Regions from separate parts of the Colwellia sp. BRX8-9 genome, predicted to be linked through region 3. Evidence: predicted binding sites of a transcription regulator. Region 3 holds the regulator's gene; each other region holds the start of a gene.
The links. The regulator FNR, encoded in region 3, switches genes on or off when oxygen is low (the NO sensors DNR and NnrR bind a similar motif). The targets are predictions, from matches to a motif close to TTGATCTAGATCAA.
Positions count from the first base shown of each region.

Region 1: H4J70_RS15985 (nitrous oxide reductase family maturation protein NosD) is a predicted target of FNR. The motif match lies at 6,721-6,734, and genes of this name have one in related genera.
Region 2: napF (ferredoxin-type protein NapF) is a predicted target of FNR. The motif match lies at 5,428-5,441, and genes of this name have one in related genera.

Region 1 covers NZ_JACGVN010000021.1:38,449-49,577, reverse strand. Annotated here, with positions in the region: gene H4J70_RS16025 (trimeric intracellular cation channel family protein) at 1-217, shown strand, start outside; gene H4J70_RS16020 (sensor domain-containing diguanylate cyclase) at 356-1,342, shown strand; gene H4J70_RS16015 (ribonuclease E inhibitor RraB) at 1,360-1,683, opposite strand; gene H4J70_RS16010 (hypothetical protein) at 1,751-2,236, opposite strand; gene H4J70_RS16005 (DUF4136 domain-containing protein) at 2,229-2,768, opposite strand; gene H4J70_RS16000 (nitrous oxide reductase accessory protein NosL) at 2,953-3,474, opposite strand; gene H4J70_RS15995 (ABC transporter permease) at 3,474-4,292, opposite strand; gene H4J70_RS15990 (ABC transporter ATP-binding protein) at 4,292-5,248, opposite strand; gene H4J70_RS15985 (nitrous oxide reductase family maturation protein NosD) at 5,261-6,628, opposite strand; gene nosZ (TAT-dependent nitrous-oxide reductase) at 6,784-8,673, opposite strand; gene nosR (transcriptional regulator NosR) at 8,745-10,877, opposite strand.
Region 2 covers NZ_JACGVN010000005.1:219,466-230,594, reverse strand. Annotated here, with positions in the region: gene H4J70_RS06360 (DNA polymerase III subunit psi) at 1-97, shown strand, start outside; gene rimI (ribosomal protein S18-alanine N-acetyltransferase) at 99-548, shown strand; gene H4J70_RS06350 (NapC/NirT family cytochrome c) at 747-1,337, opposite strand; gene H4J70_RS06345 (nitrate reductase cytochrome c-type subunit) at 1,374-1,832, opposite strand; gene napA (nitrate reductase catalytic subunit NapA) at 1,874-4,369, opposite strand; gene H4J70_RS06335 (chaperone NapD) at 4,366-4,671, opposite strand; gene H4J70_RS06330 (TIGR02808 family protein) at 4,674-4,814, opposite strand; gene napF (ferredoxin-type protein NapF) at 4,811-5,350, opposite strand; gene prfC (peptide chain release factor 3) at 5,772-7,355, shown strand; gene argS (arginine--tRNA ligase) at 7,520-9,274, shown strand; gene H4J70_RS06310 (HDOD domain-containing protein) at 9,384-10,523, shown strand; gene H4J70_RS06305 (TatD family hydrolase) at 10,599-11,129, shown strand, end outside.
Region 3 covers NZ_JACGVN010000015.1:34,554-45,682, forward strand. Annotated here, with positions in the region: gene ccoN (cytochrome-c oxidase, cbb3-type subunit I) at 1-409, shown strand, start outside; gene ccoO (cytochrome-c oxidase, cbb3-type subunit II) at 420-1,064, shown strand; gene H4J70_RS13360 (CcoQ/FixQ family Cbb3-type cytochrome c oxidase assembly chaperone) at 1,070-1,264, shown strand; gene ccoP (cytochrome-c oxidase, cbb3-type subunit III) at 1,257-2,219, shown strand; gene H4J70_RS13370 (FixH family protein) at 2,383-2,877, shown strand; gene H4J70_RS13375 (heavy metal translocating P-type ATPase) at 2,967-5,375, shown strand; gene ccoS (cbb3-type cytochrome oxidase assembly protein CcoS) at 5,405-5,617, shown strand; gene H4J70_RS13385 (sulfite exporter TauE/SafE family protein) at 5,623-6,300, shown strand; gene fnr (fumarate/nitrate reduction transcriptional regulator Fnr) at 6,339-7,058, shown strand; gene uspE (universal stress protein UspE) at 7,208-8,134, shown strand; gene ttcA (tRNA 2-thiocytidine(32) synthetase TtcA) at 8,245-9,207, shown strand; gene H4J70_RS13405 (glucosaminidase domain-containing protein) at 9,317-10,183, opposite strand; gene H4J70_RS13410 (hypothetical protein) at 10,223-11,011, opposite strand; gene H4J70_RS13415 (DUF1415 domain-containing protein) at 11,095-11,129, opposite strand, start outside.

The sequences.
Region 1 (11,129 bases), on a different contig from region 3:
ATGTAATGTTATTCCAATGATCTTACAAAAAGAAATTTATGCTACTGCTGCGATCTTAGGTGGCTCTTTGTATGCGTTATTTCGATACTTAGCTTGGCCAGAAAATATCGCCATCATTTCTGCAATTCTTGGCGCATTGACGCTGAGATTAGCCGCTATTTATTGGCGAGTTTCACTGCCAGCGTTTCATATTGTTGAAAAAGAAGAAAGTAAATAATGCCAGCTCAGTGCTTTACAGATGTCGATAAGTTGTTTGTTTCTGTTAGATAATTAAGAGATACTAAAGACTAATTTTTAATCACTTTATGATTTCATTAAGCGACTAAGCCATTAATAACACTCATCGAACTATTTTATGACTGATAAAGATAAAATCATTGAAAAACTATCCAACAAAATAGTCATGTTAACTCAAGAAAATGAGCTTATTAAAGATGAACATAAAAAATTAACTGAGTACTTATCTGCGGCTCTAGATAGAACTGGTTTATTTATCTGGGAGCAACACATACCTAGTGGGCAGTTAAAAATATTAGATCAAGCGTTTGGTAGCATGTGCGGTTTTGAAACCAATGAAATTGAATCAACAGTATCCTCTTGGAAAAACAACTTACATCCAGATGATAAAGAAAAAGTTATCGCTGCATTTGAAGAACATTTAGCGGGAATAACACCCTACTTTTATATGACTTACCGCATGAAGCACAAGGACGGAGGTGATGTATGGGTATCTGATCGCGGTAGGGTTATTGAATTTGATGATGATAATAATCCTTTACGTATGACAGGAACACATACTGATATTACCCAAGAAAAACTTTATGAATTAGAGTTAGCTCAATATGCTAATTTAGATCCGCTCACTAACTTACTGAACAGAAAAGCCCTTCAACATAATTTTGAAGTCTACACTAACACCAGTAAATATTGTGGTGGTGCCTTATTTTTTATTGACTTAGACGATTTTAAATCAATAAATGATATTTACGGACATAAAGTGGGCGATAAATTACTGCTGCATGTTACCAGTAACTTTGATGCCTTAGCACCAACAGACGCCTTAATTGCCCGATTCGGAGGTGATGAATTCGCGATTATTTGTAAAACAACCGATAGACTAGCCCTTGAATTATTAGCGCAGTCGATCTTAACAATATTAGCTAAACCCACTGAAATTGAAGGGATAAAAATATCAATTAATTTAAGTATCGGGATATGCGTTTTTGAAAAAAATAATGAAAGCTTTGCCAATATCTATGAGAGAGCTGACAAAGCGATGTATTCGGTGAAACGAAAAGGCAAAAATCATTATGCCTTTTGGGACGAAGACAAAGAAAGTTAAACGTCGAATTCCTCTGTTTAAGCCTCCATTCCCCAGCCATCGTTATAGCCATTATACTTTGCAGCAAGTTGTTCAAGCTGTGCTTCTTGCGCGACAATCCCATCGTAGCAAGGTAGCATTTTTACAGTGCAATCTAAATCCCAAACATTAGGTGTTTCATCAGGATGAATGACTAATTCCATTTCAGGTGCATGTTCTGCTAAATAATCAGCCATTGCTTGGGCTTGTTCTTTTTTTTCGAACAATTGAAAAAACACGACGGGATGAATAATAGACAAATCAATACCAGCATCTTGCATTTCAGCCAAAATTTGGCCTGTTTCATCATTTGGAAAGGTCATAAAAGTTATTATCTGGGTAAAAAGTACTTCATTATAAACCGCTATTTTCTTCAACTCCACAGGAGAGTTAATTATTAATGTTTGAGTAGCTGCATAAATTATTCTGACAACTCAATTGACTCTTTGCGGGGTAGCGAGGACACCTTGCCACTGAACTCGACTCACCTGCTGTTTTCGCTAATAAAGAGGCGCCAATGGTATTAATAGCAAAGGCACATGTTAACTCTCCAAAGGTAATGTTAACTAACACACATTGTTTTTTTGATGAGCAGGTTAAATTTTCTAGCAATATTTTTTGTTTGACCGAGACAAAGGTTTTACTTGTTAATGTATTCGTCTTGGCAGCAACGTTAACAAGAGAGGTTTCAATAACCGTGTTAAGCTTGTGTTTATTTCTTTTTTCTTTGCTTTTTTGAGCAGCCCTTTCCTGATCAAGCTGATGTTTTAAGTGCGTTGTTGCTATTTCATGTTCTTTTAATAAATACCCCAAGCCTAATAAAATAGTAATAAAAATCACTACGGCTATCAGTGTTATCGTTAACCATTTAAGCATTGTTAGCTTTACTTGCATCACGAGAATGAGGATATTTATCTATCATCGCATCAATAGCCCGGTAAATTTTCAATTGAGCCTCTCTACTATTATCGGTTTTAGCATTAATTTTCAAAGGGTAAACACTTCGCCAAACTGAACGTTTTTTTTCAGGGTCGAGTACATCAATAATTAAACTTCCCGGTTTAGTTTGCCACTGTTTTTTGTCCGCTTGCGCTTCACCGCCACGCAAACAAAGAGAACAATAAAGCACCCCTTTATTGTAGGTTAATAATTCCTTAGTGTTTTCATTAACAAGATGATAAGTAATCACAATATCAGCATCATCTAGCGTATTATAAATAAAACCATTCTTATCTAATACTTGCTCTATGGCTAATTCAATACTGTTACGCGTGGTATAACTAATATTTTGAAACTGGCCAAAGTCAGAGTTACGCTTATAAAAAGCGTAGCTGCTTACCTTTGAAAAATTAAAGTTAGTTTGATATTTTGAAATGGCCGGTTGGTATAATGTACAACCTGAGAGCATTAGTGCTGAAAAGCATAGCAAGGTTATTAAAAAAATAAGCTGAAAAGATATTGGCTGGCTATTTTTAATCAAGAATAAAAGGCATAGATAATGAAAAGGATAACTTTAGCCTACCCTGCTGAAAAAAAATTACAACTATTTGCGCAAGTAATAAAATAACAGCAGAGCGTTTTGTGTAAATAGCTTACATCAACACAGATAAATCAACTTGGGTAAAATTAATGACCTTACCACCAAATTCAGCTGCAAAGGTTTGCGCATCTTTTTGTTTACTAAAACTTGCCAGCGTTTTACCCATCGCACCTGTTTTAATTGAGCCAGCAACAAACCATGCGTTGCGGGCATCAATAAAGTATTGGTCATTTGGTGTTTTCCACGGTGATTTACTCATATCGTGTACTAATATGGTGGTAACATTTCGCTTATTCTCAGGGTCTAAGTAAAAGCTAAACATATCGCGAGTCGAGCAAAACTTTTTCACACTATCGCCTTCCGCTTTAGTAAGACCCTTTCTAAATAATTCCCCTTTAGGACCACTAAAGTTTGAAATTAACATACCACACAAATGACATTCATCGGCTGTTTCTATCGCCACGGCTTCATGTAACGATTGGGCGACCTCGTCATTTTTAGAACACGCAGACAGCAGTGCTGCCAACAATAGGGTTATCAATAAAAGGGGTAAGCTAGGCTTTAAAATATTCATTAGAGTGTTTTTTTCCTAAAAATAAAAATGGCAATAATGATAGGTACCATGACCCATGCCAGTAAAATGCTAAATAATTGCCCTTGTGACAGACTCGATTTTATTGCAATCGCTAAAGCGCCATTAACGTCACCACTATCAAGGCCGGCAAGATTTACTAATCTAAATATATCGGCTGGATTTAGCATCATTAATTGGGTAAGTCCCTGCTGGCTAATACCTTGTTCCACACCGACCAATAACGCCAGCAACGCTAAATCAAAAACTAACGCAAAGAAAAACCAAGTGATTAAAGCAAAACCCGCTGCTTTTGATTTTTCACTTACCGATAAACTGATCAAATAAGCGATGGCAGTAAAACTTAAACCTAATAAAACAGCACTCCCAATAAAGGTAGCAAAAACATTAAAAACGGCACTGTCGTTTAGTTGATAATATAAGATTAGCGCCGACGAGCCAAAGCCCAAAAGGGTTGCAAGTGCAATAATACCGCCTTGTCCTAAAAACTTACCTAATAACAGTTGGCTTTTACTTAAGGGATAAGTCAACAATAATAACAAGGTGCCGCTTTCTTGTTCACCCACAAAACTGTCGTAACTGAGCAGTAATGCAATGAGTGGAATAAGAAATACCGCTAAACTGGCCAGACTCGCTATCGTTGTTGATAAAGAGGTTACGCCTACTGTCCCTGACGCTGCAGCACCAAAATAGGTCAAACCAATAGACAAAATAGCAAAAATAACAGTAATTGACACTAGCCAACGGTTACGTAAACCATCATGAAATTCTTTGTTGGCAACGGCTAATATTTGTTTCATTAGCGGGGCTCCTTAACGGTATTTTTATTATCGACATGGTCAGCTAAATGGCGTGATAAATAAAATTGATAAACTTGCTCTAAATTGGCCGAATCAACTCTGACATCTTTAATCGCTTGATAACTCAGTAACTGACGCAAGGTCGCTAATTTATCTTGCTCAGGTACCGTCAGTAAATCACCATGATTTTTATCTACTAAAAATTTAGCCAATTTAGGATCGCCTTGAAGCGAACCATTCAAACCTTCAACTTTGATGGTGACGGGCAAGGCGGCGGCTTGGCGTAACTCTTCTAAAGAGCCCATAGCAAGCACTTTGCCGGAAGATAATATCATCGCTCGGTCAATATGTTGTTCAACACCGGGTAAAACGTGTGAACATAAAATAACACTGGTTCCTTGGCTTTTTAGATCATCAACCGTTTTATAAAAATCAGCGGTTGCAATAGGATCTAAGCCAACAGTGGGTTCATCAAGCAACAACAGAGCTGGATTGCCGATAAAAGCCTGTGCTAACCCTAAACGTTGCCTCATTCCTTTTGAATACGTTTTAACTTGCCGCTTCATGGCATGAGCAACCCCAACTTGCTCGAGTAAAGCCATTGCATGTTTTTTGTCAAAGCCCTTAAGTTTAGCAAAATAACTAAGCACTTCTAAACCGGTTAATTGCTCATAAAAACTAACATTTTCAGGTAAATAACCAATTTTAGCGCGCATGTGCCAAGCTTCTTTAGAATCTGGTGCCATCCCCATCACTTTAACATTGCCATGACTTGGCGCAATAACGCCAAGAATAAGCTTCATCATGGTGGTTTTACCCGCACCATTATGACCAAAAAGTCCTAAGACTTCTCCCTGTGAAAGTTGCATATCAACAGAGTCTAGTGCTGTTAATTTCGGATATTTTTTACCCACGTTAGTTAGTTTAACCAGAGGTGTTTTGTCTGTAGTGTTCATCAATTTATATCCTTAATGCTCTGCACGTTGCACAACAGCAGATTGATTATCTGCCGTGTCAGTTTTTAGTGCCTCGGCATTAATCTTTTGTACCCTTGAGAAGTTTTCATCAGTATTTCGGTGATGTGGTGAGGACATCAACGGAAAACTGTCTTTCACACCGGGTGGTTTTAGTACTGGAAATTGACGTTGCACCCATCGCAGAATAATAATCGCGGGGCTGTCCATTAGCATTTTCATTTCTGGGTATTGCCAAACTAATTTATCGATACCATCGTTTGGTTCAAACATAACATCGCCAATGTTATCGTTATTCATATCCCAGCCGAGGTAATTACTCCAGTAATTACCTTTACCCGCTAAGCTCCACTCTTGCTTTTTGTTGGAAACGTACTTAACTTGTGTCGGGTTATTAATAAAACTGTTACCGTAAATTTTAATGTTTTCTGAACCAGCCGTTAAATGAATGCCTATTTCAGCGCCTTCGACAAGATTGTTTTTTAAAGTGTTATAACCTGAATTATAAACAAAGAGCCCTTTACCATCACGGCCTAATACTTTATTTTCAGGCTTTGTCCAAACACGTTTAACAATATTATTGCTGATAGTTGACTGTGTTATATAATTAAATAAAAAACCATAATCTTCACTGTCTATCGTTGTATTCCCGCTGATAATTAATCGCCTAGAGCTCATTAGCGCATAGCCAGCTCGCGTGTTATAAGCAAAATTATTAATTACCGAATTGTCGTATGAATACATATAATGAATGCCATATCGTAAGTCGTGCAGAGTATTATTTTCTAAAATATTCTCTTGACTAGAAATAATATAAAGCCCATCACGGGTGTTAAATATTTCATTGCCTCGGACTTCAGCATGTTTCACGATAGAAAGCTGAATACCGTTACCTCTATCGGCTGAGCGTAAGCTCAAATTACCTTCAACAGTATTATTAAGGACTTTTATGTGTTCGCTTTTTTGTAACCAAATACCAAAGCCATCACCTTTAAGCTTGTTGTTTTTAATCACTATATGGCTGGATTTTTTTTCAGAATAAATAGCAGAATGTTGCTCAGTAAGGTTACTTCCCCAATTAACTATGGTGAGATTTTTTATGGTGATGTTAGAGTTTTTCAGTAGCAAAGCATGACCATCACCTTGCGCATCAATAATCACTTTGCCTAAGTCATCACGCTGGGCTGAAAGTGTAATCGAATGTTCAATAATGAAGTTGCCTAAATAACGACCGGGAGTAAGAATAACAACATCACCATCAACGGCTTTATCAAGCTGTTGTTGTAAATTATCTTGTGGCGTCAGCTTAATATTTTCAGCGCAAAGCGGCTTAATAAAAAGACAAAACACACTAATAAATATAAACACTGATTTGCATTTTACCAAGAGACAACCACCAAAAATCAATAATATTTGTAAGTAAAAAAAGCATATCACCTTTTAATGATATGCCCTTGATCTGGATTAACTTCGTTAAACGTTAAGTCTATTAAAACTAAAATGTACTTAACTTAGTACTAAGCTTCAACCAACATACGACCGCGCATTTCCATGTGTAATGCATGACAGAACCAATTACAGTAATACCAATAAACACCGGGTTTATTTGCCATAAAAGTAATAGAAGCAGTCGCTTGTGGACCAATTTCCATTTGAGCGCCGTGATCAGTCATACAAAAACCGTGGGTTACATCTTCTACTTGGTCGAGGTTAGTGACGATAACAGTCACTTCATCACCTAACTTCACTTTAAATTCAGTCATACCGTAAGTTGGCGCGATTGAGGTCATGTAAACGCGTACTTTTTTACCATCACGAATAATTTTGTTTTCAGAGTACACATCTACGCCATCACGTTTTGCTATAGCAATTGTTTCTGCAAACATTGGATCCGTACGAGGCCACAATTTTAATGGTTTCATTTTAGTGCGGTGTACCATCATACAATCATGTGGTTCAGCAAATGCAGGTCCATCATGAACAATTTTCATTTCGTCACCTGAAATGTCAATTAATTGATCGTTTTCTGGACGTAAAGGACCAACAGGTAAAAATCTGTCTTTAGAAAACTTACATAAAGAGACTAACCATTTACCATCAGCATCACGTGTTTCTCCCATTGTTGTATGGTTGTGACCGGGTTGATAATGAACATCTAGTTTTTGACGAATATAGTTCACTTTCTTACCATTGTGGGCATCAATAGCATCTTGAACATTCCACTTAGCAATTTGGCTATCAAGAAATAATGTTGTGTACGCATTACCTTTGTTATCAAATGCGGTATGAAGTGGGCCTAAACCTAATTCTGGTTCCGCAATAATCGTATCACGTGGTTTAATTTCATCAGCGAATAATGCATCTAATTTTTTAATTGAGATGATTGAAACGGTCGGTGATAATTTACCGTTAGCGATGAAATACTCACCATTAGGTGACGTGTTCAAACCATGTGGTGATTTAGGAACCGGAATATAACGCGTTAATTGAGAGCCTTTACGACCATCTAAAACAGGTACATTGTTGCCATTATAAGTTTTGAATTTACCTGCCTTAACTGCAGCTTCACAACGCGCTAGACTAAATACAACAACATGATCGCGTTCAGATGTGATCATTTCACCCAAGCTCATCCCCATTTCTGAGTTGTAACATGTAGATGCAAAATATTTTCCATCATAATCAGCGTCGGTATTATCTAAGTTACCATCAACGATGACTTGGAAAGCCATTTCCATCGTTTCCGCATCAATCACGTTATATATTGAACGATAAGTACTTACATCTTCTAAAGAGGCTTTACCATCATTGACAATTGGCACCTCAAACTCGCCATTACATACTATGTATTTTGTATAGGGTACTTTTTGTACACGTAAACCGTGAATTGCTTGTGTATTAGGAACGGTAAGCATTTTATCCGTTTTCATCACATCACATCGAATGCGTGCTACACGTGTATTTGATTTATCGTTAATGAAAACATATTTACCGTTATAACGACCGTCAGTCATACTCATATGAGGGTGATGCGTATCGCCAACCATAATATTGGCACTATCGCCTTTAATACGTTTAGACTCGTTTGTTAAGCCCCAACCAGTCGCACTATCAATGTTAAAGACAGGAATACGCATTAACTCACGCATTGATGGAATACCCATAATACGTACTTCACCAGATTGACCACCTGACCAAAAACCATAATACTCATCTAAATCACCAGGATGAACAAACGGATCACTGCCGGCATCTTTAGCACGAGCTTGTGCCATTGATGAAAACATAGCTGCCGTCATTGGAGCAGCAACAACACCAGCACCTAATATCGCTGTTTTACCAAAAAACTTACGTCTACCTTCGTTCTCTAACTCTACGTTATTAGAGCTTTTATCGTCATTACTCATTACTTTTCTCCATTATGGTTAATTTTTTTAATATTGATTCCAACACTTGCTTGTATACTTTTATTTACTTGTTAACCGACATTTACTGCTTCTATTTCTGTTTCTTTATACTTTGCTTTTTTGCGTGCTAATTTTTTCAATGGTGGGCATTTTTCATCGTTAAAGTAAGTGACTTGGCAGTCGAGACAATAGTGACACTCGCGCATATTGATCACGCCATTAGGGTCTATCGCTTGAATTTCACACTCTTTAGCACAGGTTTTACAAGGCTGACCACATTCAGGGCGACGACGTAACCAGCTAAATAAACGAATACTATTACTGGTTGATAATGCAGCGCCTAATGGGCACAAATAACGACAAAAGAATTTGCGATTAAAGATATTGATAATCAAGAGTACTGATGCATATAAAACAAATGGCCATTCTCTATCAAATTTTAATAAGAACGTTGTTTTAAAAGGTTCAACTTCAGCGAAATGTTCAGCCAGTGATAATGATTCCATCGACAAACCAAAAAGTGCTAATAGAATCAGATACTTAATGGCCCATAATCTTTCATGCACGGCCCAAGGTAATTCAAATTGTGGTATTTTTATGTAGCGAGCAAAGATATTCATCAACTCTTGTAAAGCGCCAAATGGGCACAACCAGCCACAATAAACCGCCCGGCCCCATAAAATCATGGTAACGGCTGCCGCTCCCCATAAAATAAATATAATCGGGTCGAGTAAGAATAAATCCCACGAAAAATCAGACATTAAGGCTTGTAAGAAAGTAAATACATTGACCACAGACAACTGGCCACCCCATGACCAACCAATAAAGACGACAGTAATAATCAAAAACAAATGACGGAAGTTGTGCATAAAAGTTGGGTGGCGTACCAATATATCTTGAAAAAACAAACTCATGACAACGATAGCAAGTAAAATAATCAAGATAATGACTTCAGCTTCTTTCTCTTGCCAAACTTCTTGAATCAAGGTTAACTCTGGCTCAGGATAAATAAGAGCTGGACGGTCAACATACTTATCTAATGTGTGATAATCGCCTTTGAAAGAGGTAAATAAGCTATCGACTGCGCCTAATTGGCGGCGAACAAGTAACTCCACCTGCCAATCAACACCGGGGTTAAACTGGTGCTCGGCACGGACAATAAATAATGACATTTCTTTAAATCTAGGTGCGCCAGCAATATAAAGATCAGTAACACGGTTATGATCTAAATCACGAAAGGCAAAGGCTTCGTTATTTTGTAGTATTTGAATACGATCAAAAATACCGCCACGCACATAACCCGACCCTTTATAAGAATAGCCATTTCCCAGCATAATAATGGCATGTTCACCCTCTTTAAGGCTTGCCATTAACCATTGATATTCACTATCGCCTAATAAGTTACGACCCACCGTTGGGATATCAGCCTGAGCAAAGTAAATTTCAGCAAACAGCTGTTGTTTCTGCTCTGCACTTGCTTCATCAACATGCTCAACTCTAGTCCCCGCAAACGCTTCATCAACTATTTTTCTATTTAAGGCTAATTTTCGAATGGAGCCGTCACCAAGAAGTCCTTGCCAATCAAGCTTTTGATAGACATCTGGGTATATTCTGGACATAGGTTGAATAATGTCTTGGCTAGCTTTAATAATACCTAAAGAACGAGCGACTTTTGTTGCCGCTTTAGTAATTGCTACATTCATCACCATGACAGTAACAGTTGCACCAGAAAGCCCATCGATATGAATAACGCCTTCCTTGTTATTGCCACCGACCTTTAATCTGTCACTTACGTTTAAACCATTATATTGATCAGCAAATTCATACAGTTTACTTTCAGGGATGCCAGCAAGAATAATAGGTTCATGATGCTCTAGAACTTTAGCTCCCAAATAAACACCTGCTGGGCTAATGGCGACTAACATATTGACTGGCTCACCAGAATAAGCTGGCATTTTAGCTAAGTCGTTTGTTTCAAAAGCATAGCCAATAATGTCTTTGTCTTTATATATGGTCCAAATTAACGGTTCACCTTGCTTATCTGATATTGATGTTGCTTCTGGGAATATTTCATGGATAAGTGGAATAGGGTCTTTAGGCGGGCTAACAAACAAAGCTTGTGCAGGCATTACTACAGATAAAAATATCGAAAGCATTAATAGCAAACTGTTAATTTTAGATGTCTTTACTCTATTCTTAGCCATGACTTAACATTCTTTTATTTAATTTTAATTCAGTAAACCTAAAGGTACTACTGCGACAATATGTCGCATATATTACGCTCACGGTTAAACAGTGATCTGATGTAGATCAATAAACAAAAGAAAAATAACCCTCCAAAATATAGGGTTAAAGAAACATTAGTATCAGGAAAGGTAACAACTAGCGTCGTAGAATATCTGCAGTGGCTGTAGAGTGATAACGGTGGTGTTTCAATTTAGGTAATCGATAATCGA
Region 2 (11,129 bases), on a different contig from region 3:
AACAAAGCATCACTTGGTTACCCCGTCGATTAACGTTTTGAAAAATTCTCCGCTATTAAAACAAACACTTTGGCAAAAACTACAAGAAATTCAATAAAATGACCTTTAGCTATCATAAAATATCAAGTAACGACGTAGACTTATTAATCCCTATAGAGAATGCTTGTCACTCTCACCCATGGAGTGAAAAAACCTTTAACAGCTGTATTGGCGCGCGATATTTTGGTCATTACTTACAAGTGGATAATAAGTTAGTGGGGTTTTATATTGGCGAGCATGTCGCTGGTGAAGCAACGTTAATGGATGTTTGTGTATTACCAACACTGCAGGGCAAGGGTTATGGTAAAGCATTACTAGAACACTTTTTTATGCAATCAAAACAACTTAACAATACAGTTATTTGGTTAGAAGTTCGAGCAAAGAACATCAGTGCTCAAATGATGTATATCAATAGTGGTTTTATTGAAACTGGCAGAAGAACAGGTTACTACCCAAGTGCCTCTGGTTTCGGTTATGAAGACGCTATAGTCATGAAAAAAGTGCTCTAATACCTAATAAAGCAGGCATAAATGAGATTCCAGTTAATAGGGTTCAGTAAAAAAGCTGCTTCAACAATAAGAGCGACAAGAGTTAAAACCATCATACACGAAACAAAATAAAGCCTCTTTAATCATGACAATTAAAGAGGCTTTTACATATCACGGTTTCACGAATAAGCGTTTAAGCTATTCACACAAGTAAGTAAACTACCAATTTTCAACACCTTTCATGTCTGGTAATTCATGGGCGATACCCTTATGGCAATCTATACAGGTTTTTTCGCCAGAAGCCAGTGCACTTGAGTGCATTTTAACACTTCGATTACCTTGTTCTGAAAAGTCCATGTACTCAAAGTTATGGCAATTACGACATTCCAGTGAATCATTCTCTTTCATGCGTTTCCATTCACGTTCTGCCAATTCACGGCGATGATCTTGAAACTTTTCTCTTGTGTCGATCAAGCCAGTAAGCATACCCCAAACTTCTTTACTCGCCGCAATTTTACGAACGATTTTATGAGTCCATTTTTTGGGAACATGGCAGTCAGGACAAGTAGCACGAACGCCAGAACGGTTAGAGTAATGAATAGTTTCTTTGTATTCTTCATAAACATTATCTTCCATTTCATGACAACTAATGCAGAACTCTTCGGTATTGGTCACTTCAAGGGCGGTATTAAATCCCCCCCAAAAGATAACACCGCCAGCAAAGCCGATAGCTAAAATAAACCATAAGGCGGCACTGCTTGGCGACTTTAAATACGAAAGTAAGCTTTTTATTTTTGATTTTTTGGTCATGTTAATCCCCTAAATTACGTTTAGATAAACCATTATTTAATCATTACCTAACGATTCAACGGGTTTAAAAAGATTATCAACTAACTCAGGTGCATCAGCTTGTGTAACATGGCATTGAGAACAAAAGTAGCGACGCGGAGAAACATCTGACAGTGTTTTACCGTCACGTGTTTCAAAGTGCGTTAAACTTATTTTGGTTGCGCCGGTTTCTCTCGCATATTTCCAACCATGACAAGTTAAACACTTATTACTGTCTTTATTGACCCGATAACCACGTGTTTGATGAGGCACAACAGGTGGTTGATGCACATAATTACGCTGAATAGGATTTTTATCTTTAATGACACGTTTAAGCGCTTCTGCACTTTTGGTTTCATTAATTTTAGCTATGCCACGAATAGTCTCTAAACCGCCTGTCGTTACTTCTTGATAAGCTTGTACGCTTAATGCCATGGCTAAACTGGCTGTTATCATTATTATTGATAATATTTTCATTTTTTACCTCTACCCGGTAGATTAAGTAAATTTAATTAGTGCTAAACAGTGACTTTTTTCACTTTCACCGCACATTTTTTGAAGTCAGTTTGTTTAGACAAGGGATCGGTAGCATCTAGGGTTAACTTATTAACCAATTGTTTTGCATCAAACCAAGGCATAAAAACTAAACCTTTCGGGGGTCTATTACGGCCACGAGTTTCAACACGAGATTTCACTTCACCTCGACGAGATTCAATCAAAACCTCATCACCACGGCGTAAACCTCTTGCTTTAGCATCGTCAGGGTGGATAAATAACACCGCATCAGGAAATGCTTTATGAAGTTCAGGTACACGCGCAGTCATAGAGCCTGAATGCCAATGTTCAAGAACACGACCGGTACTCAGCCATAAGTCGAATTCTTCATCAGGTGACTCTGCCGCTGGTTCGTAGGGTAAGGCAAATATATTGGCTTTTTTATCTTTATGGCCATAAAACTGCACTTCACTGCCTTTCTCTACATAAGGGTCGTGCCCCTCACGAAAACGCCACTTAGTTTCTTTACCATTAACAACCGGCCATCTAAGGCCACGCTCTTCGTGATAGCGATCAAAGGGGGCTAAATCATGACCATGTCCTCGGCCAAAGGTTGCATATTCTTCAAATAAGCCTTTTTGAATATAGAAACCAAAATAATCACCTTCAAAGTTAGTATCACCTTTGGATTCACTCATTGGGAATTTATCTACGTTACCGTTTGCATAAAGCACGTCAAACATAGTTTTGCCACGGTATTCAGGATTCTTGGCAAGTAATTCTTCAGGCCATACTTCTTCAATTTTAAAACGTTTAGAAAATTCAACTATTTGCCATAAATCTGAACGCGCTTCACCTGGCGCATTCACTTGTTGATGCCAAAACTGTGTACGGCGCTCTGCATTGCCGTACGCTCCCTCTTTTTCTACCCACATAGCAGTAGGTAAAATCAAGTCAGCCGCCTGTGCCGTTACCGTTGGGTAAGGGTCTGAAACGACAATGAAATTTTCTGGATTACGATAGCCAGGGATCCCTTCTTCATTAATATTTGGTCCGGCTTGCATGTTGTTATTACACATAACCCAATATGCATTTAATTCGCCATCTTTAAGCATACGATTTTGCAGAACTGCATGGTAACCGGGTTTAGGTGGAATAGTGCCTTCAGGTAATTTCCATATTTTTTCAGCTATCGCTCTATGCTTAGGGTTTTTAACAACGAGATCGGCAGGTAATCTATGTGAGAAAGTCCCTACTTCACGCGCCGTTCCACAGGCTGACGGCTGTCCGGTTAATGAAAACGGGCTGTTACCCGGTTCAGATATTTTACCCGTTAATAAATGCACGTTGTACATGAGGTTATTTGCCCAAACACCACGAGTATGTTGATTGAAACCCATCGTCCAAAACGAAGTCACTTTAACTTTAGGATCCGCATAAAGTTTAGCCAGCGTTAATAATTTATCTTCAGAAACACCCGAAAGTTTTGATGTATATTCAATACTATAAGTGCTAACAAATTTAGCAAAGTCATCGAAGCTCATCGGTTTAGATGCGCCACTGTCAGGATTTTTAGCCGCTTTTTGTAATGGATGAGTAGGACGTAAACCATAACCAATATCAGTAACACCTTCGCGAATATTGACATGCTTTTTCATGAAATCTTCGTTAACGGCGTTATTTTGAATAATATAATTAGCAATAAAGTTTAATATCGCTAAATCTGTTTGTGGTGTAAAAATCATACCGTTATCAGCAAGTTCAAAACTTCGATGCTTATACGTTGATAATACGTTTACTTTTACATGAGGATGACTTAAACGACGGTCAGCTAAACGCGACCATAAAATAGGATGCATTTCCGCCATATTAGAACCCCAAAGGACAAATGCATCGGCGTGTTCTAAATCATCATAACAACCCATAGGTTCGTCGATACCAAAGGTACGCATAAAACCACCCACAGCTGACGCCATACAGTGACGAGCATTAGGATCAAGATTGTTGGTTAAAAAGCCCGCTTTCATTAATTTTGAAGCGGCATAACCTTCCCAAACAGTCCACTGACCCGAACCAAACATACCAACTGAGGTTGGGCCTTTTTTCTTTAAAGCGGCTTTAAATTTTTCAGCCATAACATCAAAGGCGGTATCCCAGCTTACCGGTGTAAACTCACCTTCTTTGGCATAAACACCATCTTTCATCCGTAATAACGGTTGAGTTAATCGGTCTTTCCCATACATAATTTTGGATAAAAAGTAACCTTTAATACAGTTAAGACCTTTGTTAACTTCTGCTTGAGGGTCACCTTGAGTCGCCACCACTTTTCCTTCTTGTGTTCCAACAAGCACACTACAACCTGTGCCACAAAAACGACAAGGGGCTTTATCCCATTTAATGGTAGTATCCGACGATTTAGTCAGCAAGTTTGAAGCTGAAGATGGCACGGCGATACCTGCGGCGACAGCTGTTGCTGCAATGGCGTTCGCTTTTATAAAATCACGTCTTGTTAATGTCATACCTTTATCCCCTGATGTTGTGGTAGCCCATAATCATTATGATGAAAAATCAATGATGAAGAGATCACACCCGGTAAATTACTCATATCTGTAATGGTGTTAATAAGGCCTTTGCCTTTTTCACCTCTGTTTAAATCATTTTCTTCTATGGTAACCACCATAGAGCCGTTATCAGCAATCTCATGCACTTCAGCGCCAGGAAATCCGCCCAGTTCTTCGGCCACTTTCGCGGTATTACTTGGCTGAGCAACAAAAAGCACACCAGCAATATTAATAGGTTTTTCTTCTAGTAGATTGATCACGATTATTCCCCTGCCGGCTTAATACCTAACATTTTTAAAAGTGCGATAGCGACTAAAGCGGTACCGGCAAAACCAGCTAAAAAAATAACAGGCATCGATGAATATCCTAAGATATTCCAAATCATTTGTTCAAGAGCGCTCATATAACTCTCCTATTAGTATGTGTGGGTTGCTCACCCACAGAATTTTTTGGTGTTAATTCAATAGATGATTGCGGGCAAATAGCAACACAGGCCCCACAATTTGTGCAGTCACTAAGTTTTATCTGGGGTTGTGGTACTGATGAATTTATATATTTAAAAGATATAGCTTCTGTCTCACAGCTATCTTGACAACTTTGACAAAACACATCGTTAACCGCTAAGCAATCGCCCTTTATGGAGATATCTAAATCCCAAGCATTTACTTCTGGAGCAAGTGCACGTTCGGCAAAAAGTGGCTGTTGACAACTTTCAACGCACGCTTGACAAAAAGTACACTCTCCTTTTAAAAAGTTAACTTCAGGGAAACCGCCATCACCTTTTTGAATGATATTTTCAGGACAAGACGTTAAACAGTCACCACATTGTGTGCAGCCATCAATAAAAGTGGCTTCATTGAGCACCCAAGGCAATCTGATTGCCGGAGCGGTTGTTAATTTTTTTGCTTTAAAAAAGTTTCTTCTAGCTAAATCAACCATGCTATCTCGTTATTTTTACATCATATTTCAGACTTTCTACCCAAAGAGTAATTTATCTTATACTCGAAGGTGAGATATTGATTTCGATCAAGACTTTCAAATAACATGACTATTAATCTCTTTATTAAATTCAAAAAAATCAGCTTGTATTGAATTTATTATTGAATCTCAACCTTAAAAATAACCAATCAAATAATTATTATCTGCACGATCACTTACCACTTAATCAAATAACAAAAGAAAAAGTGTTAATGTCTCGGATTCTTGCTAAAAATAATCATTTAAAGACAGTCCCCTAATGCGGCTATTTATATTTATGGTACAATGCGCGCAAAATTTAGGATTGTTCACATGTCCTTTCAGTATTTAAAAAAAGCATTTTATGTGCATCAGCATGTACACCAAAGAGAACTTTTAAAACATGACAACGCTACAGGCTAATGAAGTCAATCTAAGACGTACTTTCGCAATTATCTCTCATCCTGATGCGGGTAAAACCACCATCACTGAAAAAGTATTACTTTTTGGTCAGGCTTTACAACGAGCCGGCACGGTAAAAGGTAAAAAATCAGGCCAGCATGCAAAGTCTGACTGGATGGAAATGGAGAAAGAGCGTGGTATTTCTATCACGACCTCTGTAATGCAATTTCCTTATAACGGTTGTTTAGTTAATTTACTGGACACACCTGGTCACGAGGACTTTTCAGAAGATACCTACAGAACACTCACCGCGGTTGATTCATGCTTAATGGTTATCGACGTAGCTAAAGGTGTTGAGGCACGAACTGTTAAGTTAATGGAAGTAACGCGTTTACGTGATACGCCCATCATTACTTTTATGAATAAAATGGATCGTGATGTTCGTGACCCAATGGAAGTTATGGATGAAGTGGAAGATGTGCTGAAAATAAAATGTGCCCCTATTACTTGGCCGATTGGTATGGGTAAAGAATTTAAAGGTGTCTATAACATTTTAACTGACGAAATATTTTTATATAAGTCAGGACTTGGCCATATGATCCAAGAAGAAAGAATTATCAAAGGGCTTGATAACCCAGAGTTAGATAAGGTCATTGGAACTTATGCTGACGATTTACGTGAAGAATTAGAACTGGTTGCGGGTGCATCACATGAATTTAATTTGGAAGAGTTTTTAAAAGGTGAACTAACGCCAGTATTCTTTGGTACGGCTTTAGGTAATTTTGGTGTTGACCATATGCTTAATGGTTTAACTAAATGGGCACCAAAACCTTTACCTCGTTTAACTGATGTTAGAGAAGTAACCGCTCAAGAAGAAAAATTCACTGGCTTTGTTTTTAAAATTCAAGCGAACATGGATCCAAAACACCGTGACCGTATTGCTTTTATGCGTATTTGCTCAGGTAAATACGAAAAAGGCATGAAAATGCGTCAAGTACGTATTAACAAAGATGTAAAAATTGCCGATGCCGTAACGTTTATGGCTGGAGACCGTGCACATGTAGAAGAAGCATATGCCGGCGATATTATCGGTTTACATAACCACGGTAGTATTCAAATCGGTGATACCTTTACTTCAGGCGAAATGATGAAATTTAGTGGTATTCCAAACTTTGCCCCTGAAATGTTTCGTCGTATTCGTTTACGTGATCCATTAAAAGCTAAACAATTACAAAAAGGTTTAATACAACTTTCAGAAGAAGGTGCTGTGCAAGTATTCAGACCTTTCAACTCAAACGAGATGATAGTTGGCGCGGTCGGTGTATTGCAGTTTGAAGTCGTTGTACAACGTTTAAAAACTGAATATAAAGTTGACGCTATATACGAACCGATAAGTGTAGCAACTGCACGCTGGTGTACTTGTGATAATGAAAGAACACTAGAGCAATTTAGCAAAAAAGCTTATGACAATTTAGCACTAGATGGTGGTAATAACTTAACGTATATTGCTCCAACTATGGTGAATTTGAATTTGGCACAAGAGCGTCATCCTGACATTCAGTTCCACAAGACCCGAGAACACTAAGTTTTTCTGCGTAGTAGGTATTTTACCCGCGTTGTTCGATACTTTTTATTGGCTTATTTAGTAAACTAAACTCACCAATAAAAAGTAACAAACGCTTTGCTAAAATGCCATATACTTGCAAAAAATGAGCAAATAATTTCTATTAAAAGAAAACAGAGATCAAAATGAATATTAAGCAATTACTAAGTGAAAAAGTATCTGCGGCCATGGTTTTGGCTGGATTGCCTGAAGGCACTAACCCAGCGGTAAGCCTGTCAAGTCGCCCTAATTTTGGTGACTACCAAGCAAATGGTGTTATGGGTGCAGCTAAAAAACTGAAAATGAACCCACGCGAATTAGCGACCACCGTTGTTAACCACTTAGATTTAGCTGGTATTGCTGACCATATAGAATTAGCCGGACCGGGGTTTATTAATATTCATTTAGACAAATCATGGTTAGCCGCTCAACTCGCTAAAATGACTGATGATGAAAAATTAGGTGTAACCCAACGTGGTGCCACTGAAGAAGACAAAAAACAAACGGTTATTGTTGATTATTCAGCGCCAAACCTTGCCAAAGAAATGCATGTTGGCCACTTGCGTTCAACCATTATCGGTGATGCAGTAGTACGTGCATTAGAGTTTCGTGGTGACAAAGTCATCCGCCAGAATCACATGGGTGACTGGGGCACACAATTTGGCATGTTATTGGCGCACTTAAGCGACAAACTCAATGCCAACGAAGTTGCTGAAACTGCACTTTCTGATTTAGAAAACTTTTACCGCGAAGCGAAAGTACGTTTTGATAACGAAGAAGGCTTTGCTGACCGTGCTCGTAATTATGTGGTAAAACTGCAAGGTGGCGACAAAGATTGCTTAGTCTTATGGAAATTATTCATTGATATATCTATTGCCCACAGTGAAGATATTTATCAAAAACTTAATGTTACTTTAACCCGCGACGATATCATGGGCGAAAGTGCGTATAACGAAGATTTACCCAAGGTTGTTGATGAATTAATGACTAAGGGTATTGCTGAAGTTAGCGAAGGCGCAAAAGTGGTTTTCATTAATGAAATGGCGAATAAAGACGGTGATGCCCCCGTTTTTATCATCCAAAAAACCGGTGGTGGCTATTTATATGCGACCACAGATTTATCTGCTTGTCGCTACCGTAGCAATGAACTAAAAGCTGACCGTATCATTATTTTTACCGATGCCCGTCAAAGCTTACATTTTAAACAAGTAGAAATTGTAGCGCGTAAAGCAGGGTTACTGCCAGAACATGTTGGTTATGATCACTGCCCGTTTGGTATGATGATGGGTGACGATGGTAAGCCATTTAAAACAAGAACTGGCGGTACTATAAAATTAGCAGAATTACTTGATGAAGCCATTGTTCGTGCAAAAGCGGTCATTAAAGAAAAAAATCCAGATTATCCTGAAGATAAGCTAAATGAAATTGCAGTAAAAGTAGGTATTGGTGCGGTTAAATTTGCTGATTTATCTAAGAATAGAACCAGCGACTATATTTTTAACTGGAAAACCATGTTGAGTTTTGAAGGCGCTACGGCTCCTTACTTGCAGTATGCTTATTCACGTGTTCAAAGTATTTTCAGCAAGGCAAAAATTGAACAAGTAAACTTTAGCGCTGATATCACCATTATTGAACCACAAGAAAAAGCCTTAGCGTTAAAATTACTCCAGCTTGAAGAAGTGCTAGATGCGGTCATTAGCGAATCTATGCCTAACCTATTGTGTAATTATTTATATGAGTTAGCGAGTTTATACATGAGCTTCTACGAGGCTTGCCCTATTCTCAAAGAGGGTATTGACCAAGATGTAAAACAGTCTCGCTTAGCACTTTGTTTAAGTATCTCGAAAACCTTAAAACAAGGCTTAGATATTCTTGGCATTGACGTTATGGAACGCATGTAGTCTGCATAAAAGCACATATGGCATTAGCCCTTGTTTACTCAAGGGTCAATGCCAAAAAATTGAAATAGTTTCAGCATAGAGCAAGTATTAAGGTAGGAAGTGTCAATAAATGAAAGTGCTAATCGTTGATAGTACAGACCAAAAACTCTTGCCATTAAAGCAGGCATTTTATAATGGTCCTTGCCAAACCGCTTATGTTGATAACGGCAAACATGCCCTGAAAGCCTTAAAGAAATATAAATTTGACGCTATTATTAGCGTATTGGATTTAGGACAAATAAGTGGCTTAGATCTTCTTAAAGCCATAGCACTTAAACATCCTGCTATGATACGAATAGCAATTACTAATGATAACATCGCACAGAGCCAGCTTAATGGTCAAGCCGCTAATAATTGCCATTACACTTACGCACTGCCGCTTAACGTTGAAAATATTCATCAAACCATCACAGCCCTTGGCGATGATAATAAAGCGATCACCAAAGATCATATTATCAAGGCAGTTGCCAAAGTTAAAACATTACCAAGCCCACCCAAAGTCTATTTACAACTCAATGCAATTTTAGAAGAAAGTAATACCGATTCAGGAAAAATATCAGAGATAATTTCTCAAGACCCAGCATTAGCCGCTAAAGTATTGCAGTTTTCCAATAGTTCCTTTATGAAGCAAGGCAAGCCAATCAACGACATTAGCGAAGCAATAACACGTATGGGACTAGAAACACTCTGCTGTATTGTTATGACGGCTGAACTTTTTTCTTATGAACCCGACATTGCTGACTTTTCATTGATCAAAGAACAACTACACTGTTTATCAACGGCCCGCTTGGCCGCTTCAATGGTGAAAGTAGAACTTAAGCGAGATGCTCTACTTGCGGGTTTATTGCACGACATTGGTAAAATTGTACTATTTGAGATGGACCCAACACTTACAAAAACATATTTTCAATATCGGCTTAAAAATGCCAACAATAATGCCTTAGAGCAAAAAATATTTGGCACAGATCATAACCATGTTGGTGGCTATCTCCTGCACCTGTGGAGCTTTTCTTATCATTTAATTGAGGCGGTAGTTATGCATCATCAGCCGGAGAAGCTCTTAAAAAAATCATTTGGTATCGCACAAGCCGTTTATCTAGCCGATATATTATTAAGAGAGCAACAACCCGAGCCAAAATTTATCGAGCATTTTAAATTAGAAAATGTGCTTGGCGCTTTGGAAAAAAGAGCAGCAAAGCTAAGGCAGTAATCACCAAGCTAAACTTTAGATAAGCTATAATTTCACACATCCATTATTTACACTTCAAGTAAAGCCGATTAATTTATGAAATTTACCGATAGCCACTGTCATTTAGATTTCAAAGCTTTTACCCATAAAGGTAGTGCTTCAACAAATTTACTGCTTGAGCAATGTGCAAAGGAAAGTATTCATCAAATTATTGTTCCTGCGGTTAGACCAGATAACTGGCAAAATGTTTTAGCCTTAGCCCATCATAATAAAAACCAACCTTTGAGTGATTGCAATGTTTTTGCCTGCTTAGGTATTCATCCTTGGTTTTTAGAGGGATTAGCGCAAAAAAATCTCGATGACTTAGCGCAAAAAATATTAGAGAATAAAACGCAAATAATTGCAATTGGCGAAGCTGGGCTTGATGGCGTTATCGCAAAGCAGCAAGATAATATTAACCAACAAATGTTATTTTTTGAATTCCAACTTAACCTTGCACAACAGCATCAACTGCCGATTATTGTTCATCACCGGCGCACGCACAACGAAACGATCACACTATTAAAACAAATAAAAGTTTCCCGAGGAGGTATTATTCATGCTTTTTCAGGAAGCTACCAGCAGGCT
Region 3 (11,129 bases):
TTACACTGACTGGACCATTGGTCATGTGCATTCTGGTGCTTTAGGCTGGGTTGCTATGGTGTCAATTGGTGCTATGTACCATTTAATTCCAGTGCTATTTAATCAAGGTCGCATGTACAGTATTAAGTTGATCAATGTGCATTTCTGGTTACACACAACAGGTATTGTTTTATATATAGTTGCTATGTGGATTTCAGGTGTCATGCAAGGGTTAATGTGGAGAGCGGTTAACACCGATGGTACGCTAACTTACAGCTTTGTTGAAAGTTTAACGGCATCATACCCATTCTACTTTATCCGTTTCGTTGGTGGTGTATTAGTTGTTGCTGGTTTCTTATTGATGGCTTACAACATGTTCAAAACTATCTATGCTGAAGACGAAAGTCTTAAGCCCGTTGCCATAGATTAGGAGGCTGACGATGAAAAATAAACATGAAAAATTTGAAACAAATGTTGGTTTGTTTGCTATTTTCACTATTCTCGCGATAAGTATTGGCGGCTTAGTTGAAATAACACCGTTGTTTTTTCAAAAAGCAACGACAACACCTGTTGACAACCTCAGACCTTACACCGCTTTAGAAATGGAAGGTCGTGATATTTATATCCGTGAAGGTTGTAATGTATGTCATAGCCAAATGATACGTCCTTTTCGCGCTGAAACTGAGCGATACGGGCACTATTCAGTCGCTGGTGAAGGCGTATGGGAACATCCATTCTTGTGGGGTTCTAAACGTACAGGTCCTGACTTAGCTCGTGTTGGTGGTCGTTATAGTGACGATTGGCATCGTGCGCATTTACTTGACCCTCGTTCAGTGGTTCCAGAGTCGAATATGCCTTCGTTTAGCTGGTTAGCTGAAAACAAGTTAGATGGCGAATTAACCGAGAAGAAATTAGCTACTTTTAATTTCTTAACGCGCAATCGCAGCCATAAAGATGAACAAGGTAATCGTATCCCGTTATATTCAGCTGCAGATTTAGCCGGTGCTAAAGACGCGGTTAAAGATAAAACGGAAATGGAAGCTCTTATTGCTTATTTGCAATCTCTCGGTCATGCGTTGAAATAATGATGATGGATTATGGCACCCTCAGAGGGTTAATAGCTTTATTAATATTGGCACTATTTATTATTATTGTGGTTTGGTCTTATTCTAAAAAGCGTAAAAGCGCTTTTGATGAAGCTGCAAACTCTATCTTCGAAGAAGATAAAGAAAAGACTGAGCTTAATGACGTGAATGGCAAACAGGAGACTAATAAAAATGTCTAGCTTCTGGAATATATGGGTTTGGGTTTTAACCCTAGGAACTTTAGTCGGTTGTTTTTTACTACTTCGCTATTGTTTAAAGAACTTTGCAGGTGTTCCTGAAGGTGAGTCAATGGGACACACCTTCGATGGCATCGAAGAATTGAATAATCCACTGCCGCAATGGTGGAGTACATTCTTCTTATTAACTATCATTTGGGCTTTTGGTTATTTAGCACTCTATGGTTTAGGTAATTGGACTGGATTTATTGGTTGGAAAAGCTCTAACCAAGGAATTTTGAATCTTGCTGAATCTAAAGCGCAGATAATCGCCGCAAAAGAAAATGGTTATTTAGTACAGTATGACCGTGAAATTGAAGCCGCCGATTTAAAATATGGTCCAATTTTTGATGCCTATGCTGCACGCACCATTGAAGACTTAGCCACTGATGAAGAAGCGTTAAAAGTAGGTCAACGCCTATATTTACAAAATTGTTCTCAGTGTCATGGTTCAAATGCAAGTGGTACTACCGGTTTCCCTAACCTAACCGATAAAGACTGGTTATACGGCGGAGACCCACAATCGATTAAGCATACACTTCTATATGGTCGTAATGCTAACGGTATGATCGCTTGGGGCTCAGCATTAGGTGATCAAGGCGTTAAAGATGTTGCCGCCTATGTACTGAGTTTAAGTGGTCGTGAAGTTGACGTTGCCAGTGCTGCTGCCGGTAAAGAAAAGTTCGCTCTGTGCGCAAGTTGCCATGGTGCTGACGGTAAAGGTAGTTTAGCTATGGGTATTCCTTTAGGAGCGCCGAACTTAACTGACAACATCTGGTTGTATGGCGGCTCTCCACGTGCCGTTGAGTCATCTATTAAAAATGGTCGAGCTGGTGTAATGCCCGCATGGAAAGATATTTTAGGTGAACAAAAAATACATCTTGTTAGTGCATATGTGTATAGTTTATCGCAAAAATAACTGCGTTTAATTAGTCTCAATATATCAGCCTTGCGGTATTATTACCGCAAGGTTTTTTTATATCTTCCAAGCCAAGAATAGTGAGTAAATTGTTGGTTTTTTAATAGTTCCCAATAGAAAAAAGTCGTATAATACGCGCACTTTCACCGACTGAATTTTTAATATGAAAACATCTTGGTATAAAGAGCCTTGGGCTTGGTTCGTTTTTATTCTCCCCGCTACCGCGGTTGTTGCTGGTATTTCGACTTACTTTATTGCTAACCATAATCCCGATCCATTAGTCGTTGGTGATTACTATAAAAAAGGTAAAGCAATTAACCTAGAAGTCTCTAAAGTAAAGCTTGCCCAAAAATTAGGGATGCGCTTTGCATTAAAACTGCAAGATAACGAATTAATTATCAAACCTACCGGTATTGATAAAGTATTCCCGGTGTTAAATCTTAATTTTTATCACCCGACTCTTGCTGATAGAGATTTCTATTTAGCACTCACGCCTGACGGTAATGGCTATTTTAGGCATGTCTTTGATGAACCAGTAAAGGGAAAATGGCGCTTAACCATAACGCCTTTTGAGAATCACTGGAAAATTCAAAATACTATTTTCTTACCTCAAAGTGAATTTATCGATATTATTCCTAATGTTAGAGAAGCTAACTAAGCGCCAATAGTCTCTATTAGCTTAGGTGTTGATTAACCTCACCTAAGCAACACCTCTATAAAAACCAATTATTTGCTTGGCCTCAACATATGAAAACACTTTGTTATCACTGCAGTGAAATTGTTCCTAATGGGTTAGATTTATCAATAAAAATTGAGAATACCATGCAGCCGATGTGCTGTATTGGATGTCAAAGTGTTGCTCAAGCGATTATTGATAACGGTTTAGGTGAATATTATCGTTTTAGAACAGCTCCCGCACTAAAAGGTGAGCCTCTGGTTCCTGAGCAGTTACAACGTAATAAGTTACTTGATGATGACAGCCTACAAAGTGAATTTACTTATAAAAATGATGAATATAACGAAGCAATTTTAACGATTGACGGTATAAGCTGCGCGGCATGTGCGTGGCTTATCGAAATGCAACTTATCAAGATAAACGGCTTAATTAAAATTAATGTAAATGCCACGACACAACGTGCAACTGTTCGATGGAATAATAGTGAAGTACAACTTAGTGAGCTGATTAATCATATCAGCAATATTGGTTACCAAGCCCTCCCTTTTAAAGCGAGTACCGCCGAAAAACTTAACAAAACCCAAAGTAATAATTATATTAAACGCCTAGGTATCTCTGGTATTTTAATGATGCAAGTCATGATGATCGCTTTTGGCTTATACTTTGGCGCCTTTTCTGGCATGGATGAGTACAACTTAATCTATTTACGCTATGCGAGTTTATTCTTGACCTTACCTATTGTCACCTATGGCGCATTACCCTTCTACAAGGGAGCTATTAATGCTTTAAAAGTGAAGCGTTTATCTATGGATGTTCCTGTTGCTATAGCGATTTCACTGGCATTTTCGGCCAGTGCTTGGGCAACAATCACTCAGCAAGGTGAAGTCTATTTTGAATCAGTATCGATGTTCACTTTTTTACTACTTATTGGTAAATTTTTAGAATTTAGAGCAAGAAGTCGCGCTGCGGAAGTCTCGGCTAACTTGCTTAAGTTAATGCCGATGATAGCGACAAAACTCATTGATGATAAAGGAACAGAAAAAGAAGTCATACTACCAGCAAAAAAACTTCGTCCTCTCGATATTGTACTCATAAAACCAGGCGAAGTGGTTCCCGCTGATGGCACAATAATTACAGGCAGCAGCCAACTCAACGAAGCGATGTTGTCGGGTGAGCAGTTACCCTTAAATAAATCAATAGGCGATACTGTCTTTGCAGGCACTATAAATGGTGACGGTAATATCAACGTTGAAGTTAAACAAGCCAGTGAACATTCTTTTTTAAGCCAACTGATCAGATTAAGTGAATCATCTCAGGCGCATAAACCCAAATTAGCAAAATTATCAGATAAAATCGCTCAATACTTTGTTGCGGTTATTTTACTAACCGCTATAGGTACTGCATTTTATTGGCAACAGCATTTACCTGAAGAAGCTTTTTGGATCACCTTATCGGTACTCGTTGCTACCTGCCCTTGCGCCTTGTCACTGGCAACCCCCACAGCGTTAACCTGTGCGACCACACGCTTAAACCGCGAAGGTATCATGATAAAATCTGCACATGTTATGGAAACATTACCGAAATTAACCACTATTGCCTTTGATAAAACAGGTACCTTAACTTCTGGTGATTTTTCTATTAATGAAATAAAGCGCTTTAATAATGAAAAGCTTAACTATAGCAAGCAGCAGGTTTTAGCTATAGCAGCAGCGCTCGAGTCTTATTCTGAGCACCCTTTAGCCAAACCGTTTAAAGCATTTCGTGATTACTCCTACCATACTCAAGCCGTTGAAATTAAATCTGGTGCTGGTATTCAAGGGAAAGTGAACGGTCAATACTTTCAAATCGGCAAACCTAATTGGTTGCTTAGCGAATCAAGTATGTTGGCAGAATTTGCGACGGCTTCTTGCCTATTAGTAGCAGACAACCAATTAGTCGCTGCTTTTTATTTAAGCGATGAAATTCGCAATGATGCCCAAACGCTGTTAGATGACTTAAAGAAATGTAATATTTATACCATCATGCTATCGGGTGATAACCCTGCTGGCTGTGAAAAAGTTCAGGCATTGCTACATTTAGACGAGATACATAGTACTTTGACTGCGGCTAATAAGATGGCGATAATAAAAAATCAGCCTAAAAACTCAACCGTTGCTATGGTCGGCGATGGTGTCAATGATACGCCAGTATTCGGCGCAGCCCATGTCTCGATTGCTATGGGGAGTGGCACCGATATAGCTAAAAGCGGTGCCGATGTTATCTTACTCAATAATCGTTTAAAGTCGATAACAACATTAAGACAGGTCGCCAATAAAACTCGTCGCATTATTTGGCAAAATTATTTTTGGGCATTCGGTTATAATGCTATCGTATTGCCCCTTGCCGTCTCAGGCTACATTACCCCCTATATGGCGGTTATAGGTATGTCTGCAAGTTCGATATTGGTTATCACTAACTCGTTACGTTTATTAAAAAAGTAAACGCAAACTTATAATAGAGCATAAAGACCATGAGCATTATTTATATTTTGATCCCCATAGCGATAATCCTAACCTCTATCGCCATTTATTTATTTTTTTGGGCAGTAAAAACTGAACAATTTGATGATTTAGAGAAACAAGGTATGAGTATCTTGTTTGATGAAGATGAAAACACTACCACCAAAAAGTCCACTGAAACCCATAGCGAAAATACAGCTAAAAATGATACGGGTAGTAAATAACAGCCATGTTGAGTATAGATTATTTATCGGCATTCATCATCGGCTTGTTAGGTTCGGGACATTGTATCGGTATGTGCGGTGGTATAACAACGATGTTAACATCTGCTATATCACCGCAACAAAAAGGCAGCGATAAATTTAAGCTGGTCGGTGCATATAATGTTGGCCGAATTTTTTCTTATAGCTTAATTGGGGCAATCGTTGGATTTAGTAGTTCTATTGCAATAAAGAATATTGGCGTTCCATTAGGTTTTTTACGGTTATTTGCAGCGGTATTTTTAATTTTATTAGGCTTGTATTTAGGCCAATGGTTAATGTGGCTATCAAAAGTTGAAAAAATGGGTAAGTTCCTTTGGCGTTATCTATCCCCGTTAAGTAAAAGGTTTATTCCCATTAATAATGCTAAACAAGCGCTAGCATTAGGAGCAGTCTGGGGATGGTTACCTTGTGGTTTAGTCTACTCGACATTAACTTGGTCCTTAGCCAGTGGAAGTGCCCTCAGTGGCGCCCTAATTATGACTAGTTTTGGTTTAGGTACTTTACCAGCCTTGTTAAGTCTTTCACTTGGCTCTTTTGGTATAAAGTCGTTGGTAACAAACACGAAATTCAAGAAAATAATGGCGCTAATGATAATTTCATACGGAATATACAGTTTAATGTTTGCATATCAGCAATTGTTTTAATATGATCGATAAATTAGGGATAACTCATTTAGGTTAATATGTATAAAAAGCCATGTTCTACATCTCAACATATTCATTGTCAAAACTGTAGTATCAGCGAGCTGTGTTTACCTTTCTCTTTAAATGATAAAGAGCTCGATACACTAGACAGCATTATTGACCGTAAACGCCCTATCCATAAAGGCGAACAAATTTTCCAAGATGGCGACAAAATGCAAGCTTTATACGCTATTCGCTCTGGAACATTCAAAACATTTACGGTTAATGAACAAGGTGAAGAACAAATTACCGGTTTTCATTTAGCGGGTGATTTATTAGGTTTTGATGCTATTGCTGAGTCAGAGCATCCTAGTTTTGCAAAAGCCTTAGAAACATCTATGGTCTGTGAGATACCTTACAATACTTTAGATTCATTATCGAATACGATGCCTAAGTTGAAAAAACAAATTCTTCGCATGATGAGTTCAGAAATCCGCGCAGATCAAGAAATGTTAACGCTACTTAACCGCAAAAATGCTGAACAACGCTTAGCAACTTTTATTTCAACCTTAGCCAGTCGCTATCATGCACGGGGTATGTCACTAACAGATTTTCGCCTAACGATGACGCGAAGTGACATTGGTAATTATATTGGTTTAACGGTTGAAACCATCAGTAGATTATTAAATCGTTTTCAAAAAAATGAATTAATCACAGTTGATGGAAAACTCATCACAATACTTAATATGGATAAACTTAACGAGTGTGCTTCACTGTAGTTTATCGCTTTTTTAAATAATTATAGATAAATGCTTAACATTAAAGATGTTAAGCATTTTTTTTATTGAAATATTATGATTTAAAGCAAATAATATCTATTAATTATGGTCTATTATTAATATTATTTAATAACTAGGGAGTAAATATTATGGATAAGTATAAAAAAATATTAGCCGTTATTGATCCAACCACTGAAAATCAAAAAGCGTTGAAACGTGCGATTGAATTAGCACGACATAGTGGCGGACAGATCACTGCATTTTTAACCATTTATGATTTATCTTATGAAATGACCACCATGCTTTCTGGCGAAGAGCGAGAAGCAATGCGTCAATCGGTTATTAATGATCGTAAACTATGGTTAGACGAAAAGATTTCAGAAACTGATCACCAAGACATAACCATAGATACCTGTATTATTTGGCATAATCGCCCATTTGAAAAGATCATAAAAAAAGTACTGGCTGAAAACTTCGATATTGTCATCAAAGGCACCCATCAACATGACAAGCTAAAGTCGGTTATTTTTACGCCAACAGATTGGCATATCTTAAGGAAATGTCCCTGCCCAGTATTACTGGTTAAAGACCATAGCTGGCCAAGCAATGGTAATTTACTTACCGCACTCAATATCGGTAGCGATGATGATGAGCACAAAGCGCTTAATAATAAGTTAACCCAAGAATCAATAGTGTTTTCTTCACTGATTAAAGCCAATGTTCATTTAGTGAATTCTTATCCAGGTACGCCAGTAAATATTGCCATTGAAATTCCAGAGTTTAACGCCTCTGAATATAACGACACTATGTTTAATCATCACAAAAGTGCGATGAAAGACCATGCTAATAGCTTTAATATTCCGCTTAAAAATACCCATGTTAAAGAAGGTTTACCTGAAGATGTTATTCAAAGTATTTCTAAGCACGTTGATGCTGAATTAGTTGTGTTAGGTACTATTGGTCGAACGGGGATTTCAGCGGCACTTATTGGTAATACTGCAGAGCATGTCATTGACCGCCTTAACTGTGATGTCTTAGCGATAAAACCTGATGGTTACCTCTCGCCATTAGCTTAATATTGAAATATGTAAATATCCATTAAAAAGCCGAGGATTTCCTTGGCTTTTTGCTATACTACGCGCGGTAAAATTCATACTTTTTATTTCAAATATCTCTAGGAAACACTATGAGCGCTCAATCAGCGACACCAATAACATCTTTAACACCCAGCCAAAAAATACAGCTGAGTAAACTTGAGAAGCGCTTAAGACGACATGTTGGCCAAGCTATCGCGCAATATAATATGATAGAAGATGGCGATAAAATAATGGTGTGCTTATCGGGTGGCAAGGACAGTTACGCCCTTCTGGCTATTTTAATGTTGTTAAAAGAATCAGCGCCCATTCATTTTGATATCGTTGCCGTTAATCTTGATCAAAAACAACCTGGTTTTCCTGAGCATATCCTTCCCGAATACTTAGAAGCTTTAGGTGTTGAATATAAAATTGCGCAAGAAGATACCTACTCTATTGTTAAAGATAAAATACCTGAGGGGAAGACCACCTGCAGTTTATGCTCTCGTTTACGCAGAGCTATTTTATACAAGGTCGCGGCAGAAATAGGCGCAACTAAAATTGCACTAGGCCATCATCGTGATGACATGGTTGAAACACTGATGCTAAATATGTTTTATGGCGGTAAATTAAAATCAATGCCAGCAAAATTGGTCTCTGATAATGGTGAGCATGTCGTCATTAGACCGTTAGCTTTTTGTAAAGAAGCAGAACTCATCCAATATGCACAACTAAAAGCGTTCCCAATTATTCCTTGTAATTTATGTGGCTCTCAACCTAATTTACAACGTCAAAACATTAAGAAAATGTTACAGGACTGGAATGTTAATCATCCAGGACGAATTGAATCTATGTTTACTGCCATTCGCAATGTGGTTCCATCACATTTGTGTGACAGTGAACTTTTTGATTTTAAAGGGATTAACGCTGATTCAGGCATTATCAATGGTGGCGATATCGCTTTTGATGATGAACCTATTATTGCCGCTCAATTAACAAACAACGTCAATATTGAAGACAATTCAAAAGCCAAACTTTCATTAAGTAACAGTTTGAATATTATAGAAATAAAGTAGAATCTACCTTAATTAATACCAAGTATCTAAGCGCGATAACAACACCAGTTAAAAGAATGAATGTTATCGCTCGCCATCATTATCTGACGCGTAATACAATAAGCCGAGCCTAAATAACCTTAGGTTTTGGCTTCGACAATATTTTATCAAAATACACTTTATTATGGCGGATCATTTCTGTTATTTCTAAGACATAATCAGTGCCTCTAATAGAATAACGCAGTAATCCTGTTGCTAAGATTTGTGGCGATAGTGGTTGTTCTTGAGCGCGTAACTGCCCTCTAATTGAACGAAAAACACCATAAGCATGATTTGTATTAATATTGTGTAAATAACGCTGTACCGCATGCTCTAAACTATTAAATGCCGCTACTTCATGTTTAGCACCGTCATCTCTTCCTCTTGGCACCATGCCACAACCCTTTTTATAGCACCACATACCAAAAAAGTTTAAACCAACTCGAGCAAAACGAGAAGTGCCCCAAGCTGATTCATTGGCTGCCTGCACTAATACTAGTTCAACAGGCACAATATCAATACGCAACAATAATTCATTAAGTTGCTGTAGCGGCGAGTGTTTTTGATTAACTTTATATTTCTTAATTAATCGCTCAAGCAAAGCTTGTTGATCTGCTAAAAGATTTTCCTCGAGGAAAAGTGTTTCTATCATCAAGGAGACTTCTGCCCTTAACATAAGAATATTGCTATTCTCTTGCGCTATTGCTGGATAAATATAACGGAAAAACTGACGTTTTTTCGTTTTAACATCGCTTATAGAAGCAAAGTTTGGGATCTTAACGTTATGAAGCGGTTGCTCAACCACTTTTACTTTCGCCTTGACCACAGGAACGATAACAACGTTTGTTACTTCCGGCGTGGGAAGTTCAAAAGTTGGCGCTAAAAAAGTGAAGGGCGCAATAAGCGCAAGAAAAAATACACTTATTAACACAGTTCTCATCAAATATTGAATGATCATAGTAGCCTTTTTGTTAACAATAAGGTTTTGCACAGAGCTTTACGCTGAAAATGTATCACTCGTTTGCTGAGCGGGTACATCCGTCGCTTGTAACTGCATGCCAAAAATCTCTCGATATAAAATGCCTTTAACATTATAAAATAGCGGCGCTATAAATGTTAATGCGACTAAGAAAAGCATAACACCAATCACTGAAAATTGTGTTTTAGCAAGAATGGCTAAGGGGATTAAAGATAAAAATAAAGTTAAAAAGAGTAAGCTATAAATAGCGAGTAACTTAAACCACTGAAAACGTGTAACTTGTAAACTCAAGGTGATAGCTTTTATCGGTGATAATTTTTTATCTACTACAAGCGGCAGTACTAATGACAAGGCGACCGCTAAATAAATACCTGGAAAAACAAATAAACTCATACCTAAAGTTATTAATACTGACGTTAACAGCGCACAAACAGCAACCCAACTGCCTCGTTTTAAGAAAGCAAAAATTAATTTACTATTGGTTTTTAAACCAACGGCATGAAAAACGCCCATCATCTCGACACCAACTAAAAAAGGATAGATAACCATAGTGACAACAATATTTAATAATGTTGTTGATTGTGGGTCTTTAATCACTTGTTCAATACCACCCATGGTATTACTGATCAAAAATGAAACAACAATCCCCAAAATAAGCGTAAAAAGTAATCCTAAATTAATAGCGATTCGCGAGCGAAGTGTTAATTGCCACGCCTCTTTTAATACCGAAGAAACGTCAATAGTATATTCACCCTGCAAAGACTTTTCTATGCTACCACCAATTTGTACTACTTTTTTTTCATCCACGAAAATGACTACCTTTGTGTAAATTTTTCAACATTATAGCAAGTTGATTTGATATTGGAAAATAGCATAAATTTTCACCTGAATTATCGGTGTAATTTAGCAATACGTTTTAATATAT